2 regions of the Stappia indica genome follow, and region 1 is predicted to be linked to the other one. Evidence: predicted binding sites of a transcription regulator. Region 1 holds the regulator's gene; the other holds the start of a gene.

What was found. The regulator PhoB, encoded in region 1, activates phosphate uptake and scavenging genes when phosphate is short. The targets are predictions, from matches to a motif close to TGTCATNNANCTGTCAT.
Region 2: the regulator PhoB is predicted to act here: its motif matches at 4,010-4,026, upstream of phnC (phosphonate ABC transporter ATP-binding protein).

The regions. Positions count from the first base shown of each region.
Region 1 covers NZ_CP046908.1:4,058,312-4,068,053, forward strand. Annotated here, with positions in the region: gene GH266_RS18935 (ATP-binding protein) at 1-798, shown strand, start outside; gene GH266_RS18940 (substrate-binding domain-containing protein) at 937-1,977, shown strand; gene pstC (phosphate ABC transporter permease subunit PstC) at 2,050-3,510, shown strand; gene pstA (phosphate ABC transporter permease PstA) at 3,507-4,871, shown strand; gene pstB (phosphate ABC transporter ATP-binding protein PstB) at 4,897-5,685, shown strand; gene phoU (phosphate signaling complex protein PhoU) at 5,754-6,464, shown strand; gene phoB (phosphate regulon transcriptional regulator PhoB) at 6,602-7,303, shown strand; gene GH266_RS18970 (GcrA family cell cycle regulator) at 7,442-7,984, opposite strand; gene GH266_RS18975 (aspartate aminotransferase family protein) at 8,482-9,681, shown strand; gene argF (ornithine carbamoyltransferase) at 9,681-9,742, shown strand, end outside.
Region 2 covers NZ_CP046908.1:1,715,363-1,725,104, reverse strand. Annotated here, with positions in the region: gene GH266_RS08120 (carbon-phosphorus lyase complex subunit) at 1-903, shown strand, start outside; gene GH266_RS08115 (alpha-D-ribose 1-methylphosphonate 5-phosphate C-P-lyase PhnJ) at 900-1,826, shown strand; gene phnK (phosphonate C-P lyase system protein PhnK) at 1,835-2,611, shown strand; gene phnL (phosphonate C-P lyase system protein PhnL) at 2,614-3,339, shown strand; gene GH266_RS08100 (DapH/DapD/GlmU-related protein) at 3,350-3,970, shown strand; gene phnC (phosphonate ABC transporter ATP-binding protein) at 4,093-4,944, shown strand; gene phnD (phosphonate ABC transporter substrate-binding protein) at 5,020-5,925, shown strand; gene phnE (phosphonate ABC transporter, permease protein PhnE) at 6,006-6,863, shown strand; gene phnE (phosphonate ABC transporter, permease protein PhnE) at 6,865-8,211, shown strand; gene GH266_RS08075 (DUF1045 domain-containing protein) at 8,337-9,029, shown strand; gene GH266_RS08070 (alpha-D-ribose 1-methylphosphonate 5-triphosphate diphosphatase) at 9,060-9,742, shown strand, end outside.

The sequences.
Region 1 (9,742 bases):
CGCTTCGTTCTCGTGACCCTGCAGGACCTCACCGAGCAGCGCCGGCTGGAGCGCATGCGGGCCGACTTCGTCGCCAATGCCAGCCACGAGCTGCGCACGCCGCTTGCCTCGCTCACCGGCTTCGTCGAGACGCTGCAGGGGCCGGCGCGTGACGACCCCGTCGCTCGCGACCGCTTTCTCTCCATCATGCTGCAGCAAGGCGACCGCATGCGGCGACTGATCGACGATCTGCTGTCGCTGTCGCGCATCGAGCTGAAGGCGCATGTCCAGCCCGAGACGGTGCTCGATTTTGCATCCCTGCTGCGGCAGGCATGCGATGCGCTGAAACCGGTCGCCGACGAGGCCGGCGTTCTTCTCGACATCGAGACGCCGGACGCGCCCTGCCTGGTCAGGGCGGATCGGGACGAGCTCATCGAAGTGATCGAGAACCTGGTCGAGAACGCCATCAAGTATGGCGCTACCGGCAAGAAGGTGGAGATCCGGCTGGCACTGGCGCCGCAGGCGGCCGAGGGCGCACGTGCCGGCGGCACGTTCGTCATGAGCGTGCGCGACTTCGGGCCGGGCATCGCGGCCGAACACCTGCCGCGGCTGACGGAGCGCTTCTATCGGGTGGACGCATCGCGTAGCCGGGAAACCAGGGGCACCGGCCTGGGGCTCGCCATCGTCAAGCACATCCTGACCCGGCATAAGGCGAGGCTGGAAATCGACAGCGTTCCCGGCAAGGGCGCGGTCTTCACCGTTAGGTTTCCTGTCGCAAAAGACGCCGAGATTTCGGAAAAAGTCGAAAAAGCCGTTTAAAATCAACGCATTGAATTGTCACAAAACTGATACCGGACCTTCATATAAGCATCACGGGCCAGGACTAGGGTGCCCTCGACCTCGCGGGAATAAGTCCGCGGGGGAAGTGAGAAATCCTGAAATCCAGGGAGAGGTCAGGTGAACATCAAAGCTCTTCTCAGCGCGACCGCGGTCGCTTCGGTCGCCTTCGCTGGCGCCGCCATCGCTCGCGACCAGATCCAGATCGCCGGCTCCTCGACGGTTCTTCCCTATGCCTCCATCGTTGCCGAGGCCTTCGGCGAGAACACCGACTTCCCGACCCCGGTGGTCGAGTCGGGTGGTTCGGGCGCCGGTCGCAAGAAGCTGTGCGAAGGCGTGGGCGAGAACACGATCGACATCGCCAACTCCTCGTCGCGCATCAAGCAGTCGGATATCGACAACTGCGCCGCCAACGGCGTGACGGAGATCCAGGAAGTCCGCATCGGCTATGACGGCATCGTCTTCGCCTCGGACATCAACGGCCCGTCCTTCGCGTTCACGCCGGCCGATTGGCACAACGCCCTTGCTGCCAAGGTCGTCAAGGACGGCAAGCTCGTCGACAATCCGCACAAGATGTGGAACGACATCCGCGCCGACCTGCCGGCCCAGCCGATCCTCGCATTCATTCCGGGCACCAAGCACGGCACCCGTGAAGTGTTCGACGAGAAGGTGCTCATCGACGGCTGTGAGGAGAACGGTGCGTTCGAGGCACTCGCCGCTGCCAACAACGGCGACAAGAAGGCCGCCGAGAAGGCCTGCATGGCGCTGCGGACCGACGGCGCGTCGATCGACATCGACGGCGACTACACCGAGACGCTCGCGCGCATCGACGCCAACAAGGATGGTATCGGCGTGTTCGGCCTGTCGTTCTACGAGAACAACACCGACAAGCTGAAGGTCGCGACCATGAATGGTGTCGTGCCGACCACCGAGGCGATCGCCAAGGGCGAGTACCCGGTTTCGCGTCCGCTCTACTTCTACGTCAAGAACGCGCATCTCGACGTTATCCCGGGTCTCCAGGAGTACGTCGAGTTCTTCGTCTCCGACGAGATCGCCGGTCCGGACGGCCCTCTGGCTCAGTACGGCCTGGTCTCCGATCCGGAGCTGGCCAAGACCCAGGAGATGGTCAAGAACCGGACTCCGATGGGGCCGCTGAACTGACACTGAAGCACATCCGGCGGTGCGGTCTTCGCACCGCCGGTCCTGTTTTGGCGGCAAGCGGCGGACGATTCCATGAACGCTGGATTTCTTATTTTGATCGTGCTGGGCGTCTCCGCGCTCGGCTATTTTTTCGGCAGGCGCCGAGCCCTCGCGCTTTCGGCAGCCAGCGGGCGTCGTCTGCACTCGCTCCCTACCTATTACGGGCAACTTGTGGCCTTGTTCGCCGGCGTGCCGGCACTGCTGCTTCTGCTGGCCTGGCTTTTCGCGCAGCCCATCGTCCTTCATGGGCAGGTGAGTAGCCTGATTCCCGACAGCGCGATCCCGGAGGGCGGCGCCAGGAGCCTGGTGATGGCCGATGTCGAGCGTATCGCCGGCGGCCTCGATGCGTTGATGCAGGCGCGTGGCCTCGGCGAGGCCGAACTGGACCGCATGCGTGCCGACATGACCGACATTCGGTCGCGCCTCGCCGATGTCGGAGTTGCGCTGGGCTCAAATGTCCCGGTAGAGGTTTTCGAGGCTGCCAAGACCTACAGGAGTGCCCACCGCAACGGCCAAATGCTGATGACGGTGTCGGTTCTGATCCTGTCCCTCGGCCTCGCCTTCCTTGCATATCGCCGCGTGACACCGGAGTTGAGGGCCCGCAATACCAGCGAGACCTTCGTGCTCTCCTTGCTCATCGGCTCGTCCTCGGTGGCGATCCTCACCACCGTCGGCATCTTCGGCTCGCTGGTGTTCGAGACCTACAACTTCTTCCAGATGTATCCGGCGGAGGATTTCTTCTTCTCCACCGTCTGGAACCCGCAGTTCCGGGGCGGATCCGATCTCGGCATCCTGCCGCTTCTCTGGGGTACCTTCTACGTCTCCCTGGTCGCTCTTTTCTTCGCTGTGCCGATCGGTCTGATGATCGCGATCTATCTGTCGGAATATGCCGGCAGTACGCTGCGCAGCTTCGCCAAACCTGCGATCGAGATCCTGGCGGGCATCCCGACCATCGTCTACGGTCTGTTCGCCCTGATCACCGTCGGACCGTTCCTGCGTGATTGGATCGCCCAGCCGGCCGGCCTTGGAAGTTCCTCTTCCTCCGTTCTGACGGCCGGCCTGGTGATGGGTATCATGCTGATCCCCTTCGTCAGCTCACTGTCCGACGACATCATCAACGCCGTGCCGCAGGCAATGCGCGACGGTTCCTACGGCCTTGGCGCCACCCAGTCCGAGACCATCAAGCAGGTGATCCTGCCGGCGGCGCTGCCCGGTGTGGTCGGAGCGATCCTGCTGGCGGCAAGCCGGGCCATCGGCGAAACGATGATCGTGGTTCTCGGCGCGGGCGCTGCCGCCAAGCTTGACCTCAATCCCTTCGAGGCGATGACCACGGTCACCGTGAAGATCGTCAGTCAGCTTACCGGCGATACGGAGTTCGCCTCGCCCGAGACGCTGGTCGCCTTCGCCCTCGGACTGACGCTCTTCGTCTTCACGCTGGGCCTCAACGTTCTCGCCCTCTACATCGTCCGCAAGTATCGGGAGCAGTACGAATGACCGACGCGACAATCCCGGCATCCGCCGCCGGCAGCGGGTCTGCGTCTGCCCGCAGCTCACTCCTCACGGTCGACACCCATACCAGGCGTCGTCGCAGTTCCGAGGCTCGCTTCCGTCTGCTCGGACTGCTGGCGGTCAGCCTCGGCGTGCTGGCCCTGCTGGGCCTGCTTGCCTCCATCTTCTCAAACGGGCTGTCCTCTTTCCAGCAGACCTACATTCGGCTCGATATCCATCTCGATGCCGCCCGGCTGGACAAGGCTGGCGACCGAAACCCGGACCAGATCGCCAAGGTCTCGACATTCGGTTACGCGCCGCTGATCCAGAAGGCGATGGAAGAGAAGATGGCGGCGGCTGGCATCGCTATCGAGGGCCTTTCCGCGAGCGACGCCGCCGATCTGATTTCGAAGGAGGCGCCTGCCGAGCTGCGTCGCTATGTCCTCGCCGACCCCTCTCGCATCGGCCAGACGGTGCCGTTCGACCTGCTCGCCTCGGGCCGGATCGACGGCTACTACAAGGGCCGGGTAACGATGGCCAGCGCCGAGCTCGACCGGAACGTATCGCCGCAGCAGCTTCAGCTCGCCGACCAGCTCAAGGACGCAGGGATCCTGGAGACCAGGTTCAACTGGAGCTTCTTCACGGCTCCGGACGCCTCGGATACGCGGCCCGAGGCCGCCGGTCTGGGAGTGGCGATCCTCGGTTCGGCCTACATGATGCTGATTGTGCTGGCGCTGTCGCTGCCGATCGGTGTCGCCGCCTCGATCTATCTCGAGGAATTCGCGCCGAAGAACCGCTTCACCGACCTGATCGAGGTGAACATCGCCAATCTCGCGGCGGTTCCCTCCATCGTCTTCGGTATCCTCGGCCTGGCGGTCTTCATCAACTTTGCCGGCCTGCCGCAGTCAGCTCCGGTCGTCGGTGGCCTGGTGCTGACGCTGATGACCTTGCCGACCATCATCATTGCCACCCGTGCCTCGCTGAAAGCGGTGCCGCCCTCGATCCGCGACGCAGCTCTCGGCGTCGGCGCCTCGAAGATGCAGTCCGTGTTCCACCACGTGCTGCCACTGGCCATGCCGGGCATCCTCACCGGCACGATCATTGGCCTTGCCCAGGCGCTGGGCGAGACCGCCCCGCTGCTTCTGATCGGCATGGTGGCCTTTGTGCGGGAGTATCCGGGCGAGCCGCCGGCGGGCTTCTTCGACCCTGCCTCGGCCCTTCCCGTCCAGGTCTACAACTGGACGCAGCGAGGAGACCCGGCCTTCGTCGAGCGTGCGTCCGGTGCGATCATCGTCCTGCTGGTGTTCCTCGTGCTCATGAACCTGATTGCGATCGTCCTGCGCCGTCGTTTCGAACGTCGCTGGTAAGGAGGCTCTCCAAGCCATGAACCAAATGACCACGCCCGAGAAAGCCGCTGCCATGCACGAGACCAAGATTGCTGCCGAGAAGGTCCAGGTCTTCTACGGCGACACCCACGCCATCAAGGATGTCAGCATCCGCATCGAAGAGAAGACCGTTACCGCCTTCATCGGCCCGTCGGGCTGCGGCAAGTCGACCTTCCTGCGCTGCCTCAACCGGATGAACGACACGATCGACATCTGCCGCGTCGAAGGCGATATCCTGATCGATGGGGAGGATATCTACGATCCCAAGGTCGATCCGGTGCAGCTGCGCGCCAAGGTCGGCATGGTGTTCCAGAAGCCGAACCCGTTCCCCAAGTCGATCTTCGACAACATCGCCTACGGCCCGCGCATCCATGGGCTTGCCCGCACCAAGGCTGCGCTGGAGGAGATCGTCGCCTCCAGCCTGCAGAAGGCCGGCCTGTGGAACGAGGTGAAGGACCGCCTCGAGGAGCCTGGCACCGGCCTGTCCGGCGGCCAGCAGCAGCGCCTGTGCATTGCCCGTGCCATCGCCGTCAGCCCCGAAGTGATCCTGATGGACGAGCCCTGCTCGGCGCTCGATCCCATCGCCACCGCCAAGGTGGAGGAGCTGATCGACGAGCTGCGCGAGAACTACACGATCGTCATCGTCACCCACTCCATGCAGCAGGCCGCCCGCGTGTCGCAGCGCACGGCCTTCTTCCACCTCGGCAACCTGGTCGAGGAAGGGGCGACGAACGACATCTTCACCAACCCCCGGGACAAGCGCACCCAGGACTACATCACCGGCCGCTTCGGCTAGTCTGGACCAGCCGCGGGAACAGACGGGATGACGCGCGCGCCTCGCCGCGCCCCGAATGGAGAAGAAACATGAGCCAACATACCGTTTCGTCGTTCGACGAGGAGCTGAAGGACATCGCCGGCCGCGTGTCGGAGATGGGCGGCCTCGCCGAGATGATGCTGAACGATTCCGTGCAGGCCCTGGTGCGCATGGACAAGGAGCTGGCGCGCCGCGTCATTGCGCAGGACAAGCGCGTCGATGCCCTGCAGTTCGAGATCGAGGAGCAGGCGATCCTGATCATCGCTCGCCGCCAGCCGGTCGCCAGCGACCTGCGTGACGTCATCTCGGCAATGCGCATTTCCAACGATCTGGAGCGCGTCGGCGACCTCGCCAAGAACGTCGCCAAGCGCGTCATCGCCATCGAGGGCACCTTCGACTCCAAGAAGTTCGCCCTTGGCGTCGAGCACATGACCGAGCTCGCCCAGAGCCAGCTCAAGGATGTGCTGGACGCCTATGCCGGGCGCGACGGCACAGCGGCAGCCGCCGTGCGCGATCGCGACGACGAGGTCGATGCGCTCTACACCTCGATCTTCCGCGAACTCCTCACCTACATGATGGAGGATCCGCGCCAGATCTCGGTCTGCGCCCATCTGCTGTTCTGCGCCAAGAACATCGAGCGCATCGGCGATCATGCCACCAACATCGCCGAGAACGTCATGTACATGTCGACCGGCGTGCTGCCGACCGACGAGCGCCAGAAGGTCGACGAGACCGGCATCGAGACCGATACGGCGTCCTGAGGGCGTTCAGGCGAACTGAGCATGGCGCGGGCGGCACTGTCGCCCGTCGCCGCTGACAACGAGAGCCGGCAAGGCGGCGCGAGCGAAAAGCCGCGCCGATGCCTCCCGGCCGGGTCGATTGGACAAGGGTACCCCATATGCCGAAGGTCCTGATTGTCGAGGACGAAGAGCCTCTGGTGATGATGCTGCGCTACAATCTCGAGGCCGAGGGCTACAAGGTCGAGACGTGCATGCGCGGCGACGAGGCGGATCTTCTCCTGCGCGAGAGCCAGCCGGACCTGCTGCTTCTCGACTGGATGCTGCCGGGTCTGTCCGGCATCGAACTGTGCCGCCGCCTGCGCTCGCGTCCCGAGACCGAGCGCCTGCCGGTGATCATGCTCACCGCGCGGGGCGAGGAGCAGGAGCGCATCCGCGGCCTTGCCACCGGCGCCGACGACTACGTGGTGAAGCCCTTCTCGATCCCCGAGCTGATGGCGCGCGTGCGGGCCATGCTGCGCCGGGCAAAGCCGGAGGTGGTGTCCTCTCTGCTGCGCGCCGGCGATCTGGAACTCGACCGGGAAACCCACCGGGTGCGCCGTTCGGGGCGCGAGATCCATCTCGGTCCGACCGAGTTCCGCCTGCTGGAATTCCTGATGACGTCGCCGGGGCGCGTCTTCTCGCGCGAGCAGCTGCTGGACGGTGTCTGGGGACACGACGTCTATGTCGACGAGCGGACGGTCGATGTTCACGTCGGCCGGCTGCGCAAGGCCATCAACCGCGGCAAGGTGCCGGACCCGATCCGCACCGTGCGCGGCGCCGGCTACGCCTTCAACGACCAGTTCGCCGCCGCCGCGTCCTGACGCGCGCCGGCGGCAGGGACGCCGGGCAGGGCGGTCTGCCCACCTATCTGCGAACAACGAGAAAGGCCCGCCGCGGTGATCGCAGGCGGGCCTTTCTCGTTTCGGCTGCCCATCTTGAACAGATGGGCGGGCGTTGCCTCAGCCGTTGGCGACGTTGCGGTCGCGGCGGCGGTCGCTCGCCGGCTGGTAGGCGATGCGGCAGTGATAGGTGCAGTAGGGGACGCCCGGGTTCGACGGGTGGCCGCAGAAGTAGAAGTCTTCCTTGGTCGGGTCGCCGATCGGCCATTTGCAGGTCCGCTCGGTCAGCGTCAGGATGGTCGCGCGCTTGGCGATCGGCACCAGCTCGGCAACGGGCTTGGCCTGCGGCGCGGGGGCTGCGACCGGTGCCGCCTCGACCTTCAGCGCGGTGGCGCCCATTGTCTGCGGTGCCGACGGGGCGCTGCCGCCCTGCTGCGGCGAGGCGGTCTGCGCCGCGTCCTCGGCGCCGCCCTTTGCCGGCTTGCTCCGGGGCTTCTGCGCAGGTGCGGCCGCCTTGGCGCGTCCCGACAGGCCGAGACGGTGGACCTTGCCGATCACCGCATTGCGGGTGACGCCGCCCAGCTCGGCGGCGATCTGGCTGGCGCTCAGCCCGTCCGTCCAGAGCTTTTTGAGAAGGTCGACGCGTTCGCTTGTCCAGGACATGCGCTCAACTCCGTGTTTGATCGGGCCCCGACATCTGGTTAATAAAAGGTTATCGGCACACCGTAGGGGTGCCCCGCTCATTGCCGGATTTTGAGGCTATTGTGAGTCGGATACACGAGATGTCGTATTTCTTGACTGCAAAGCTACAATATGCCGGGTTTGCGGTTCAAGGTGAGGGGGCGATTCACCTGGGGATTGATACGGTTTTCCCCAGAAAAGGCCGTTTCTGGCGACTTTGGCCCTGCCGGGCGCCTGGCGGCGCGCTCAGCCAATTCCGTTGACTTTCCCGCGCGCTCCCGGTGTATAACGGGGCTTCCTCGCCGTGCCGCCTCTCGTGGGCGGCATAATTGCTTTCGGCAGTGGGTGCCAGCGGTTCTTGCAGCTCTTTGCGGCAGCAGGACGGCAACATTCCAGGTCCGGGCGAGGGCATCGAAGGCGGCTGGGGCCGCCAAGGCATCTCCCCGGCAGGCAAGCCGGTCAATGGGAGCAGGAAGGACATGGAAGGTTCATCTCTCTATCAGACCTACAGCCGCGCGAACTTGGAGTTCGTGCGTGGCGAGGGTGTGTGGCTGGAGACTTCCGATGGCCGACGCTTTCTCGACTGCGCCGCCGGCATTGCCGTCAATTCGCTCGGCCATTCCCATCCCGGCCTCGTCAAGGCGCTGAAGGACCAGGCCGACAAGCTGTGGCACGTGTCCAACGTCTATGCCATTGAGGGGCAGGAGGCGTTCGCGCGCAAGCTGACGCAGGCGACCTTCGCCGACCGCGTGTTCTGCACCAATTCCGGCGCCGAGGCGCTGGAATGCGCGATCAAGACCGCGCGTCGCTACTTCTATGCGAAGGGCGAGCCGGAGCGGATCGACATCATCACCTTCGAAGGCGCCTTCCACGGCCGTACGCTGGCGACCATCGCCGCCGGCGGGCAGGAAAAGTACCTGGAAGGCTTCGGCCCCAAGGCGCCGGGCTTCATCCAGGTGCCGTTCGGCGATCATGAGGCGCTGCTTGCAGCCATCGGCGACACCACTGCGGGCCTCCTGATCGAGCCGATCCAGGGCGAGGGCGGCGTCCGGCCGGTGCCGACCGAATATCTGCGCGAGCTGCGCCGCCTGTGCGACGACAAGGGCATCCTGCTGATCCTCGACGAGGTGCAGACCGGCGTCGGGCGTACGGGCAAGCTCTTTGCCCATGAATGGGCCGGCATCACCCCGGACATCATGGCGATTGCCAAGGGCATCGGCGGCGGGTTCCCGCTCGGCGCGTGCCTTGCGACCGAAGAAGCGGCCTCCGGCATGAAGCCGGGCACGCATGGCACCACCTATGGCGGCAATCCGTTGGCCATGGCGGTCGGCAATGCGGTGCTCGACGTGGTGCTGGCCGACGGCTTCCTTGAGGGCGTGCAGAAGAAGGGCTTGCTGTTGAAGCAGAAGCTTGCCGCCGTCGTCGACGGCCATCCCGCGATCCTGGAAGAGATCCGCGGCAAGGGCCTCATGCTCGGCCTGAAGTGCCGGGTCACCAATACCGAGCTGCTGTCGCATTTCCGCGAGGCCGGCGTGCTGGCCGTGGGCGCGGGCGACAATGTCCTGCGTATCATGCCGCCGCTGACCATCACCGAGGCGGAGATCGAGGAGGCCGTGTCGCGCATCGACCGCGCCGCCACCGCCATGGAAGCCGGGCTCGAGCGGGGAGCTGCAGAGTAATGACGATCCAGCCGCGCCATTTTCTCGACCTCACCGATGTCGATGCCAGCGAGCTGCGCTT
Region 2 (9,742 bases), 2.3 Mb from region 1:
GAGGCGATCTTCCTTCTGCGCGCCTATCGCACGACCTTGCCGCGCTTCGGTGCCTCGTTGCCGGTCGAGACCGGCGAGATGGTCGCCGAGCGGCGGGTTTCGGCCACGTACAAGGACTTGCCGGGCGGGCAGGTTCTCGGTCCGACCTTCGACTATACGCACCGCCTGCTCGATCCTGCGCTTGCCGGCGACGAGGCGGTGGAGCCTGCCCCGGCGCGCGACAGCGAAGGCGAGCCGCTGACCCGCGTCGCCGACATTCTCGCGCAGGAAGACCTGATCGAGCGGGCCTATGCGGGAGACCCGGCCGAGATGCCGCAGGAACCCTCCGGCGACCTGACGCGCGAGCCGATGGAGTTCCCGATGGCGCGCGATCTGCGTCTTCAGGCCCTTGCGCGCGGCGACGAGGGCTTTCTGCTGGCTCTCGGCTATTCCACCCAGCGCGGCTACGGACGCACGCATCCCTTCGCCGGCGAGATCCGCATCGGCGAGGTCGAGGTGGAGATGGACGTACCGGAACTCGGCTTTGCCGTTTCGCTCGGCCGCATCCGTGTCACCGAATGCCAGATGGTCAACCAGTTCGCCGGTTCGGCGAAGCTCCCGCCGCAGTTCACCCGCGGCTATGGCCTCGTATTCGGCCAATCGGAGCGCAAGGCGATGGCGATGGCGCTGGTCGACCGGTCGCTGCGCGCGGGCGAGTTGGGCGAAGACCGCGTCGCCCCGGCGCAGGACGAGGAATTCGTCATCTCCCATGCCGACAACGTCCAGGCGACGGGCTTCGTCGAGCATCTGAAACTGCCGCACTATGTCGACTTCCAGGCGGAACTCGATCTCGTCCGCCGGATGCGAGCGGAATTCGAGGCGCGGCGGGGAAGCGAAAGCGACACGCAGGAGGCCGCCGAATGAGCGCTGCAACCGCACTTGGCGAGGACCTCGCCACCTACAATTTCGCCTATCTGGACGAGCAGACGAAGCGGATGATCCGCCGGGCGATCCTCAAGGCCATCGCCATTCCCGGCTACCAGGTGCCCTTTGCCAGCCGCGAGATGCCGATGCCCTATGGCTGGGGTACGGGCGGCGTGCAGGTGACCGCCTCGATCATCGGGCCGCAGGATGTCCTCAAGGTCATCGACCAGGGGGCGGACGATACCACCAACGCGGTGTCGATCCGTGCGTTCTTCCAGAAGGTGGCCAATGTCGCGGTGACCACGAAGACGCGCGAGGCGACGATCATCCAGACGCGCCACCGCATCCCGGAGGAAAAGCTGCAGGCCGGGCAGGTGCTGGTCTACCAGGTGCCGATCCCCGAACCGCTGCGCTTCCTGGAGCCGCGCGAGACGGAAACCCGCAAGATGCATGCGCTCGAGGAATACGGCTTGATGCACGTCAAGCTCTACGAGGACATCGCCCGCCACGGCCATATCGCGACCACCTATGCCTATCCGGTGCTGGTGTCGGGTCGCTATGTGATGGACCCGTCGCCGACGCCGAAGTTCGACAATCCGAAGATGGACATGAGCGATGCCCTGCAGCTGTTCGGCGCCGGTCGCGAGAAGCGGATCTACGCCATTCCGCCGCATACAAGGGTCGTCAGTCTCGACTTCGAGGACCATCCCTTCGAGATCCAGACATTCGACGAGCCCTGTGCCCTGTGCGGTGCCGAGGGTGTCTATCTCGACGAGGTGATCCTCGACGACCGCGGCGGGCGGATGTTCGTCTGCTCCGATACCGACCATTGCGAGAGCCGCCGGGCCGACGGTCACCGCGGCCGTCTGTCGCCGGACGAGGCCTATATGGGCCATGGCAAGACCGAAGGGGAGGCGGTGTGATGACGATGCTGGATGAAACGCCGCTTCTGAGTGTCGAGGGACTGTCGCGCTACTACGGCGAACGGGTTGGTTGCCGGGATGTCTCGTTCGAGGTTTATCCGGGCGAGGTTCTGGCCATTGTCGGCGAGAGCGGCTCGGGCAAGACCACGCTGCTCAACTGCATCTCGACCCGGCTGGAGCCGAGTGCTGGCAGCGTCAGCTACCGCATGCGGGACGGCGAAAGCCGCGATCTCTACCGGATGAGCGAGGCCGAGCGGCGCCTGTTGATGCGCACGGACTGGGGCTTCGTGCACCAGAACCCGGCCGACGGGCTGCGCATGACCGTCTCGGCCGGTGCCAATGTCGGCGAGCGGCTGATGGCCGTCGGCGAGCGGCACTACGGGCGCATTCGCGACACGGCCACCCACTGGCTGTCGCGGGTTGAGATCGCCGCGGATCGTATCGACGACCAGCCGCGCGCCTTCTCCGGCGGCATGCGCCAGCGATTGCAGATCGCCCGCAATCTCGTGACCGGGCCGCGTCTCGTCTTCATGGACGAGCCGACCGGCGGGCTCGACGTTTCGGTGCAGGCGCGTCTGCTCGACCTGCTTCGCGGTCTTGTCAACGACCTCGGCCTTGCTGCCATCGTCGTCACCCACGATCTCGCGGTCGCCCGGCTGCTGTCGCACCGGATGATCGTGATGAAGGATGGCCGCGTGGTCGAGGAAGGGCTGACCGACCGCGTGCTCGACGATCCGCAGGCGCCTTACACCCAGCTTCTCGTCTCTTCCATTCTGCAGGGGTGATCATGTCCGATCCCGTCAATCGAAATGCCATTGCCGTAAGGTCGAGTGCTCTGTCGAAGTCCTTCTGCATGCACCTGCAGGGCGGCCTCGAACTGCCGGTGGTGGAGGAGGCGTCCTTCGAGGTGCACGCTGGTGAGTGCGTCGTGCTCGGCGGTCCTTCGGGCGCGGGCAAGAGCTCCATCCTCAAGATGCTCTACGGCAACTACGCCGCAACCGGCGGGGAGATCCTGATCCGTCACGGCGAGACAATGGTCGATCTCGTCACGGCCTCGCCGCGGCTTGTACTGGCCATCCGCCGCGAGACCCTTGGCTATGTCAGCCAGTTTCTGCGCACGGTTCCGCGTGTCGCGGCAATCGATGTGGTTGCCGAGCCCCTGGTGGCGCGCGGTATCAACGCGGATGTCGCGCGGGAGCGGGCTGCAACAACGCTCGAGCGGCTCAATCTGCCGCTACGGCTCTGGCAGCTGCCGCCTGCGACCTTTTCGGGCGGCGAGCAGCAGCGCGTGAACATCGCTCGCGGCTTCATCACCGATCACCCGGTATTGCTGCTCGACGAGCCGACGGCCTCGCTCGATGCGGCCAACCGGCGTGTCGTGATCGAAATGATCGCGGAGAAGAAGGCGCGGGGCGTGGCGCAGATCGGCATCTTCCACGACGAGGAAGTGCGCGAGGCCGTTGCAGACCGGATCATCGACGTGCGCGGCTTCGCGCCGGCGCGCGCAGCCTGAGGAACGGGGCATGGCACGACTTTCCGAAACTCCGTTCATCCATCCGACCGCCGAGGTCAGCGACTGCGAGTTCGGCTGCTATACCGAGGTGGATGCGCGGGTCAGCATCAGCGAGACCCGCATGGACGACTACTCCTACGTGATGCGCGACGCGATGATCTGGAATGCCGAGATCGGCAAGTTCGCAAACATCGCTGCCTGCGTGCGGATCAATGCCACCCACCATCCGATGGAGCGGGCAACGCTGCACCATTTCACCTATCGGGCGAACGACTACTGGGACGATGCGGACCAGGAAGCGGACTTCTTCCGGCGGCGGCGGGCCTTGAGGGTCCGGATCGGCCATGACGCCTGGATCGGCCACGGTGCCACCATCCTTCCCGGCGTGTCGGTCGGCAATGGCGCGGTGATCGGATCGGGGGCCGTCGTGTCGCGGGACGTCGCGCCCTACACCATCGTCGGAGGTGTCCCGGCGCGGCTGATCCGCGAGCGATTTTCCGCGGAAACCGTCGCGCGAATGCAGGCGCTTGCCTGGTGGGACTGGAGCCATGAACGCTTGCGCGAAACGCTCGAAGACTTCCGAAGTCTCGATGCGGAAGCGTTCCTGGAGCGTTACGAGACTGGCCAGTGAAGTCGTGAGCCGTCGAATTACTGCGCTGTATCCGGCAAACGTCAGGGAACTGTCATAAAACCGCAGATTCCCTGTCATCTATACCGAGTACGCAAGCTTCAATCATCAGGATTGAGGCGCAGATGTTCAAGCTCGACGGTGTGACGCGAAAGTTCGGACTGCTGACCGCGGTGGATGCCGTGACGCTCGACATTCCGGACGGACAGATGGTCGGTGTCATCGGCCGTTCGGGTGCGGGGAAATCCACGCTGCTGCGGATGCTCAACAGGCTCGTCGATCCGAACGGCGGGCGGATCATGTTCCGCGACACCGAGGTCTCGGCCCTGTCGGGAGCTGCCCTGCGCTCCTGGCGGCGCGACTGCGCGATGGTGTTCCAGCAGTTCAATCTCGTTCCCCGCCTCGACGTCGTTTCCAACGTGCTGCACGGCACGCTGAATGCCCGCTCGACGCTCGCGACCGTCTTCAACCTCTTTCCCAAGGCCGACATCCTGCGCGCCATCGACATTCTCGAGCGGTTGGGCGTTGCCGAGCATGCGCTGAAGCGCGCCGAGGCGTTGTCGGGCGGCCAGCAGCAGCGCGTGGCGATTGCGCGGGCGCTGATGCAGTCGCCGAAGGTGCTGCTCGCCGACGAGCCGATCGCCTCGCTCGATCCGCTGAACGCCAAGATCGTCATGGATGCGCTCAAGGACATCAACGAACGCGAGGGCATCACCGTCATCACCAACCTGCATACGCTGGATACCGCACGCACCTATTGCGAGCGGATCATCGGCATGTCGCAGGGGCGGGTCGTGTTCGACGGTACGGCGGACGAACTGACGGCCGACGCGGTGCGCGAGATCTACGGGACCGACGGCGACGGCAATGAAATATCCGAGGCCATCACCTCGACAAGCATCGACGCCCGGCCGGTGCCGGCGGCGGTGACCACCCCATCCCCGGCCTTGCTGCGGACGGCCTCCGCCTCCGCCTGAGCCGCAGGATCCGGCGCGGTGTCCGCGCGCGGTCAAACACAAGAATCATCCAACGACTCTTTCAGGAGACGTCACATGCTCAAGAAGCTTCTCTTGGCCGCCACTGCGGTTGCGACCATGTCCGTTGGCGCTGCGGCGCAGGACATCACCGAGTTCCGCATCGGTGTGCTCGGCGGCGAAAACGCCCAGGACCGTCTGGCCTCCAACGAGTGCCTGCGCGCCTATGTCCAGGACCTGCTCGGCGTCGAAACCAAGATCTTCACCCCCGCCGACTATGACGGCGTCATCCAGGGCCTGCTCGGCGGCTCGATCGATCTCGCCTGGCTCGGTGCCTCGGCTTATGCCAAGACCTACCTGACCAACCCGGAAGCGGTCGACGTCGTCCTGGTCAAGACCAATCTCGACGGCTCGTTCTCGTATCATTCCATCGGTTTTGCCCGCAAGGACAGCGGCATTGCCTCGCTGGAAGACATGAAGGGCAAGAAGTTCGGTTTCGGCGACCCGAACTCGACCTCCGGCTACCTTATCCCGTCCATCGAGATCCCGCAGCAGACCGGCGCTTCCATGGAGAACGGCGCCTATTTCGGCGAGGTCGTCTTCACCGGCGGTCATGAGCAGACCATCGTCGCCGTGAAGAACGGCGATGTCGACGGCGGCGTGACCTGGGCCGACGGCCAGGGCGAGTGGATCGACGGCTACAATTCCGGTGCTCTGCGCAAGGCGGTCGATGCCGGTCTCGTGGACATGAACGACCTGGTCGAGATCTGGCGCTCCAAGCCGATCCCGGAAGGTCCGATCGTCCTGCGCCGTGCCCTGCCGGCCGACGTCAAGGAGAAGGTCACCGCCCTGCTGAAGGACATGCACGGCAAGGATCCGGAGTGCGCCTACAACGTGGCGGCCGGCGAGACCGCGGGCTTTGCCCCGATCACCCACGATGCCTACGAGTCGATCATCGCGGTCCGCAAGGCCAAGAGCAACTGATCGAACGATCTTCTTGATTGCCGGGCGGGACTTCGGTCCCGCCCGTGCGCTTTGGCCACAGGCACCTGCAGCAGGACTTCATGACGGACACGGCTTCCGCCAGGCCGGGCGATATCCGCGCCGACTATCTCGCCCATGCCCGCCAACGGCAGATGTACAGCGGCATCCTGCTGCTCGTCTTCGTGCTGTTGATGGTGTCGGGTTTTCAGCTTGCCGATGCCCGAAATGCTGGCGGTTTCTGGACCGGTATTCACCAATTCTTCGACTTCCCCTCCGAAGTGGTCTCGGAAGCCGTGGCCAAGGCCGCAAACCTGCCCGGCCTGATGTGGAAGTTTCTTCCCTCGTTGATCGAGACCGTCAACATTGCCGGCGTCGCCACGCTGATCGGCGCCTGCGGCGGGGCGCTGCTGTCGCTGCTGTCGACGCGCGGCCTTGCCCGCTTCCCCAGGCTCATTCCGCTGTTCCGGCGGACGATGGATGCCATGCGTGCGATCCCGGAGATCGTCATCGCCCTGGTGCTCATCTTCATCCTCGGCGGCGGGCCGGTGCCGGCGATGATCGCCATCGCCTTCCACACGACGGGAGCGCTCGGCAAGCTGTTTTCGGAAGTGAGCGAGAATGCGGACCGCAAGCCGGTCGAGGGCCTGTCGTCTGCGGGCGCAAGCTGGAGCCAGGCCATGTGGCTCGGCGTGCTGCCGCAGGTCACGCCGAACTGGCTCTCCTATGCGCTCCTGCGCTTCGAGATCAACGTGCGCGCCTCCGCAATTCTCGGCTTCGTCGGCTCGGGCGGCATCGGCTACGACCTCAAGACGGCGATGCAGTGGGGGCAGGGCCGTTACGATCAGGTCGTCGCGATCTTCCTGCTGCTCTTCGCCACCATCGTCGTCATCGACCAGGTGTCGAGCCATTTCCGGCACAAGCTGGTGAAGGGGCACTGACATGACCGCCATGATCTCCACGACGCCCGCCGGCACGCTTGGCGATGCGGCGGTGGCTGCTTTCGACCGCAAGCGGAGAGTCGCCTTCGCTGTTCCCGCGGTGGTTCTCGTCTATCTGACCTACGTATTCTTTGCCTTCGACATTCCCGGCATTGCCGCGAATGCAAGGACCGACAATGTCGCAATCCTCCTGTCCGACTTCTGGAGCCACAAGACGCATGTGACGCGGGACAACCGCTCCGGCGCCGTCACCGTCGCCATCGAAGGCGAGAACAAGGGGACCTATCCGCCCGGCCGTCTGCCCGACTGGGTGGGCATGCAGGATGGCATCACGCGCATCGACCTCGGCAAGGGCTACGAGGTCGTCTACGAGGGCGAGGGCGCGCGCTTCACCATCCCGGACTACGGCGTGGTCCGGGTCGAACCGGAAGGGCGGGGCATTCGCCTCGACCTGCCCGAAGGCGACATTCCGGACTGGATCAATGCGTCTTCCGCGCGCGTCACCGTGACGACGCCCGAGGGCCGCTTCTCGATGACGCGCAATCGCACCGAGACGTTTCGCTACGAACCGGGCTGGGAGCTGTTCTTCTTCACGCTCGACAGCCCGTTCAGCGGACTGTCCTTCCCCGAGTTGGCGAACCTTGCCATTTCCGGCGAGCGTATCGACCCGGCGCGGCCGAACGTCGTTCACATGATCTCGGACTTCTGGAACAATCAGATGTGGCGGCATGGCGATGTGGCATGGGCGTTGTTCGAGACGGTCCTGATGGCCTTCCTCGGGACGATGGGAGCGGCGGTCGTGGCGCTGCCGCTCGCATTCCTCGCAGCGTCCAACTTCACGCCGGCGCGCAGCCTGCGCTTCGTGCTCAGGCGCTTCTTCGATTTCGTCCGGGGCGTCGACGGGCTGATCTGGACGATAATCCTGAGCCGGGCCTTCGGACCCGGTCCGCTCACCGGATCGCTGGCGATCCTGATGACCGACACCGGTTCGTTCGGCAAGCTGTTCTCCGAGACGCTGGAAAACATCGACCGCAAGCAGGTGGAAGGCGTCCAGTCGACAGGCGCCTCGCCGATCCAGCAGGCGCGCTTCGGCGTCATGCCGCAGATCGTCCCGGTGCTGCTCAGCCAGGTGCTCTACTATCTGGAATCGAATACCCGTAGCGCCACCGTGATCGGTGCCATCGTCGGCGGCGGCATCGGCCTGCTGCTCACCCAGGCGATCATCACCCAGAAGGACTGGGAGGAAGTCAGCTACTACATCATCCTCATCGTCCTGATGGTGATGGCGATGGATAGCCTGTCGGGATGGCTCAGAGGCCTGTTGATCGGACGGACCGGACGGACGTAAGTTCGACGGCTTATTGCCGGGATATTTCCCGGCAAGTCCTGCCCGTCACCGGGGCCGGAGCGAGGCGTTGCCACCCCTGGCGCATACGCCCTCGCCGGCCGTTGGTTCCAAAAAAAGCGGAACGCATGCGATACGCGATCTACTTCACGCCCGATGCCGGGCACCCGCTGGTACGTGCGGCCGAGGACTGGCTCGGCCGCAGCGTGTTCGGCCGCAGCGTGGAGGCGACCGACCTCGGCGGCTTTTCGTCGGATGCGCGTGCCGGGCTGATCGCTTCGGCGGTGCGCTACGGCTTCCACGGTACGCTGAAGGCGCCGTTCCGTCTGGCCGCGGGGCGGAGCGAGGCGGAGCTGACTGCAGCCTTCGACCGTTTTTGTGCCGAGACCGCGCCGCTCTCTCCCTTGCAGCTCAAGGTTTCGAACCTCGACGGGTTTTTCGCGCTGACGCCGGCCGGTCCTGCGGACGAGCTCGATGCGCTTGCTGCCACGGTGGTGCGGCAGTTCGACCCCTTTCGGGCGCCCCTCACCGAGGCCGAGATTGCGCGTCGGCGGCCTGAAAGGTTGTCGCCGCACCAGCGGGATCTGCTTAAGACCTGGGGCTATCCCTATATTTTCGACGCATTCCGCTTCCACATGACGCTCAGCGACCGGCTGGACGGGGAGACGGCGAGGGCCGTTCACCGCGCTTTGGACGAACAGTTCGAGGCGCTGGTGGCGGACCCGGTCGCCTTCGATCGGCTGGCGATCTTTGCCGAACCGGCTCCGGGCGCTCCCTTCATCTGCCTGCATCAGGCACCCCTTGCGGGAACAGGCGGCTGACAGACCGTTCCCTTCGAGAAAGACGGACCGATGGATACCATACTCACCAATGCCCGGATCGTGCTCGCCGACCAGGTCGTCGAGGGTTCGCTGCACCTGCGCGACGGCCGCATCGCCGGCATCGACAGCGGTCCCTCCTCGCTGCCGGGTGCGCAGGACATGGGCGGCGACTATGTGATCCCCGGGCTGGTCGAGCTGCACACCGACCATCTGGAGAACCATTACGCGCCGCGGCCCAAGGTTCGCTGGAACCCGATCGCTGCCGTCTGCGCCCATGATGCGCAGATTGCCGCCAGCGGCATCACCACGGTTTTCGACGCCCTGCGCGTCGGGCTCGACGAAGACACCGACATCACCGATGTCGACATGCGGCGGCTGGCCGACGCCATCGAGGCGGGCATGGCGAAAGACTGGCTGCGGGCGGATCACTTCATCCACCTGCGCTGCGAGGTGTCTGCGCCCAACTGCCTGGAGAGCTTCGAGATCTTCGAGAACGACCCGCGCGTGCGCATCGCCTCGCTGATGGACCATTCGCCCGGCCAGCGCCAGTTCGTCAGCCTCGAGGCCTACGCAGTCTACTACAAGGGCAAGCGCGGCATGAGCGACGCGGAGTTCAACGACTTCTGCGAGCGGCGGATGGCGCAGTCGGCGACCTGGTCGGACAAGAACCGCAAGATCGTCGCCGAGCGCGCCAAGGCCCGCGGCGTGATGCT